2 regions of the Synechococcus sp. NB0720_010 genome follow, and region 2 is predicted to be linked to the other one. Evidence: predicted binding sites of a transcription regulator. Region 2 holds the regulator's gene; the other holds the start of a gene.

Region 1 (2,197 bases), 240 kb from region 2:
AGCGGAAGGCATGCGGCCCAGCAGTGCGGAGACTTCGGAGCCGGCCTGAACGAAGCGGAAGATGTTGTCGACGAACAGCAGCACGTCCTGCTTGTTCACGTCGCGGAAGTGCTCAGCCATGGTCAGAGCCGAGAGACCGACGCGCATGCGGGCGCCGGGGGGCTCGTTCATCTGGCCGTAGCAGAGGGCCACCTTCGACTTGGAGAGGTCCTCGGCGTTGATCACGCCGGATTCCTTGAATTCCTCGTAGAGGTCGTTGCCCTCGCGGGTGCGCTCACCCACGCCACCGAACACGGACACACCGCCGTGCTCTTTAGCGATGTTGTTGATCAGCTCCTGGATCAACACGGTCTTGCCCACGCCGGCACCGCCAAAGAGGCCGATCTTTCCGCCCTGGCGGTAGGGAGCCAGCAGGTCGATCACCTTGATGCCGGTCTCGAACACCTTGGGCTTGGTCTCGAGGTCGGTCAGCTTGGGAGCTTCGCGGTGGATGGGGGCGGTGGTGGTGGTCTTCACCGGACCCTGCTCGTCAACGGGCTCACCGAGCACGTTGAAGATGCGGCCGAGGGTGGCCTCACCCACGGGCACGGAAATCGGAGCACCGGTGTCCAGGGCGCCCATGCCGCGGACCAGGCCGTCGGTGCCGCTCATGGCGACGGCGCGGACGCGGTGGTCGCCGAGCAGCTGTTGAACCTCAGCGGTCAGAGCAACGTCTTGACCAGCCGAGTTTCTGCCCTCAATGCGGAGGGCGTTATAGATCTTTGGCAGCTTGCCGGCCGGGAATTCAACGTCGATCACCGGTCCGATCACCTGCCGGACGATGCCTTTGGTGCCGGTGGCAGTAGCAGCAGCCATTTAAAGGAGAAGTCGCAGGACGCACAGCGGGACGCAGCCCGCCTGAAGCGGCGCAAACATACCACCGCGCCCCTGCACCCCGTCACCCCTCCCCTGCCCTGTTCGGTCACCCGCCCCGCGGGGTGGTTGTGGAGTCGGGAAGCGCGCCCATAACTTGGCACTCAGGGGATGTGAGTGCTAACTCGCGTTCCCAGGCGTTTTACGCCGCGACCCTGGCAGCGTCTCTGGCGCCATGCCAATGGTTTCGCCAACCAACCCGAATTCCATCCATGGCTGCTGTTTCCCTCAGCGTTTCCACCGTCAAGCCCCTGGGCGATCGCATCTTCATCAAGGTCTCTGAGTCCGAAGAGAAGACCGCCGGTGGCATCCTTCTGCCCGACACCGCCAAAGAAAAGCCCCAGGTGGGCGAGGTGGTTCAGGTGGGCCCCGGCAAGCGCAACGACGACGGTTCCCGTCAGGCTCCTGAAGTGAGCGTTGGCGACAAGGTGCTCTACAGCAAGTACGCCGGCACCGACATCAAGCTCGGCAGCGACGAGTACGTGCTCCTCTCCGAGAAGGACATCCTGGCTGTCGTCAACTGAGCCTCAACACCGTCTTCTAACCACCCCTACCGCGAGATTCGCCTCCCATGGCTAAGCGCATTATTTACAACGAGCAGGCCCGCCGCGCCCTCGAAAAAGGCATCGACATCCTGGCTGAGGCGGTTGCCGTGACCCTCGGCCCTAAGGGCCGCAACGTCGTCCTCGAGAAGAAGTTCGGCGCTCCTCAGATCATCAACGACGGCGTCACGATCGCCAAGGAGATCGAGCTCGAGGATCACATCGAGAACACCGGTGTCGCCCTGATCCGTCAGGCCGCCTCCAAGACCAACGACGCCGCCGGTGACGGCACCACCACCGCGACCGTCCTGGCCCACGCCATGGTCAAGGCCGGTCTGCGCAACGTTGCTGCTGGCGCCAACGCCATCACCCTGAAGAAGGGCATCGATAAGGCCGCTGAATTCCTGGTCCAGAAGATCAAGGAGAACGCCAAGCCCATCAGCGACTCCAACGCCATCGCCCAGGTCGGCACCATCTCCGCCGGCAACGACGAAGAGGTGGGCCGCATGATTGCCGACGCCATGGACAAGGTCGGCAAAGAGGGTGTGATCTCCCTCGAGGAAGGCAAGTCGATGACCACCGAGCTGGAGGTCACCGAAGGCATGCGCTTCGACAAGGGCTACATCTCCCCTTACTTCGCCACCGACACCGAGCGGATGGAAGCGGTTCTGGAGGAGCCTTACATCCTGCTGACCGACAAGAAGATCGGTCTGGTGCAGGACCTGGTGCCCGTGCTCGAGCAG
Region 2 (2,197 bases):
GGCCCTGCGGATGGGCAAAAAGCGGATCATTGCCGAAACCGGTGCGGGCCAGCACGGTGTGGCCACCGCCACGGTCTGTGCGCGCTTTGGCCTCGAGTGCGTCGTCTACATGGGCGCCGAGGACATGCGCCGTCAGGCCCTGAACGTCTTCCGGATGCGTCTGCTGGGGGCAACGGTTCAGCCCGTCACCGCTGGCACCGCCACCTTGAAGGACGCCACCAGTGAGGCGATCCGCGATTGGGTCACCAACGTCGAGACGACCCACTACATCCTGGGTTCCGTCGCAGGCCCCCATCCCTTCCCGATGCTGGTGCGCGATTTCCATGCCGTGATCGGCGAGGAGACCAAGCGCCAGTGCCATGAAGCCTTTGGCCGTAACCCCGATGTCCTGGTGGCCTGCGTTGGTGGGGGCTCCAATGCCATGGGTCTGTTCCACCCCTTTGTCCAGGACACCGACGTCCGCTTGATCGGCGTGGAAGCGGCCGGCGATGGCGTTCCCACCGGTCGCCATGCCGCCACCATTACCGAGGGTCGCGTCGGTGTGTTGCACGGGGCGATGAGCCTGCTGCTCCAGGACGAGGAGGGGCAGGTGCAGGAGGCGCACTCCATCAGTGCCGGCTTGGATTACCCCGGTGTGGGCCCTGAGCACAGCTATCTCAAGACCATCGGCCGGGCTGAGTACGGCGCCGTTACGGATGCGGAGGCCCTCGATGCCCTGCAGCTGCTCTGCCAGCTGGAGGGCATCATCCCGGCCTTGGAGACCGCCCACGCCTTTGCCTGGCTCGACAAGCTCTGCCCCACCCTGGCCCCAGGGACCGAGGTGGTGCTCAACCTCTCCGGCCGCGGCGACAAGGACGTCAACACGGTTGCCGACCGCCTGGGCAGCGCCCTCAGCTGAGCAGCCGATCGAGGTAGCCCGCGACGCTCTCCACCGCTGAACGAGCGGTGGAGTAGGCCATGCGCATCGGGCCGATCAGGGCGACGTGGCCGTCGTTGCCGTAGCTGGCTTGCACCACTGCGCAGTCCTGCAGGGCGGGATGGGGGTGCTCTGAGCCAATCCAGACCCCGCCCCTGCCGCTGGCGGCCTTGCTGCGCAGAACCTGTTGGGGCTCCAGCTCCACAAGTTGCAGCAGCGGTTTCAGGCTGGAGCTGCGTTGGAATTCCGGTTGGCCAAGCAGTCCCGCCACCCCGAGGCTGACGGCGCCTTCGCTGCTGTTGCCCCGGGCCAGGTTGTGGCTGCTGAGGCCCTGCCGCAGCAATTCGCCGCTGCTTCCCAGTTGGCTGGGGAGTGCCTTCCAGTTCAGGCGACCAGTACCCCCCTGGAGTTGATCGCTGGCCCAGCGCTCCAGGGCTGGCACCTGGGCACCCAGTTCCTCGGGCATCCGCAGGTTGAGACAACTGGCGGCGGCCCCCTTTTCCACGAGCAGCACCAGTAACCGGTCGTCGCTTGGGACCAGCCGGACCGTCTCGAGGCGTCCCCCCATCTCCTGGGGCCGGGTGATCAGGCTCATCAGGCCCGTGAGGTCGGCCAGGCGGCGGGCGAGCTGCAGCAGCAGGTCATCCAAGGCGGCCCATTGCAGGCTCAACCCCGTGAGCTCACGGTTGAGTTGATTGGCGGCGGCACCGGGGGCGGGCAGGAGGCAGTCCACGTAGTGGCGATACCCCAGTTGGCTCGGAACGCGGCCGGCGGAGGTGTGCGGTTGGGTGAGCAGGCCCCGCTGCTCCAGGGCTCCCATGGCGGAGCGCACCGTGGCGGGGCTGGCCTGGAGGTCAAAGCGCCGCACCAGGGTTTGGCTGCCCACGGGCTCCGTGGTGTCGACGTAGTGCTGCACCGTCGCCTGAAGCACCTGCTGTTGCCGTCGGGGCAGGGGCTGCAAAACGGTGCACTGATGCCGCTTTGCGGATGCTACGGGGCCTAAACGCTGGCGCGGGCTGAATGCAGGAAAAAGCGGCGGTAGTCCGGGTCCTGATCGAGCAAATCCAGGAAGCGATCCCGGTCGAGCCGCAGCAGCAGTCCGTCTCCCCGCGCCCGCACGGTGACGGCCCGGGGGTGGTCCTCGATCAGGCCTGCGTCGCCGAAGAAGTCCCCCTCCTCCACCAGCCCCTGTTTGATCGGAGTCCCGCCCCAGAGATCGTTCTGCAGCACCTCCAAGGTGCCGGCCACCACCACATAGAAGGCGTCCGGGGCGTCCCCTTC

The links. Region 2 encodes HrcA, which represses chaperone genes, less so after heat shock. Its sites were predicted from a motif close to TTAGCACTCNNNNNNNNNGAGTGCTAA; they were not measured.
Region 1: a site for HrcA is predicted at 1,010-1,036, ahead of groES (co-chaperone GroES). Genes of this name have one in related genera too.

Annotation. Positions count from the first base shown of each region.
Region 1 is NZ_CP090898.1:2,079,860-2,082,056, forward strand. Features, by position in the region: gene atpD (F0F1 ATP synthase subunit beta) at 1-855, opposite strand, end outside; gene groES (co-chaperone GroES) at 1,125-1,436, shown strand; gene groL (chaperonin GroEL) at 1,484-2,197, shown strand, end outside.
Region 2 is NZ_CP090898.1:1,842,861-1,845,057, forward strand. Features, by position in the region: gene trpB (tryptophan synthase subunit beta) at 1-898, shown strand, start outside; gene LY254_RS09670 (heat-inducible transcriptional repressor HrcA) at 891-1,877, opposite strand; gene LY254_RS09675 (ABC transporter transmembrane domain-containing protein) at 1,916-2,197, opposite strand, start outside.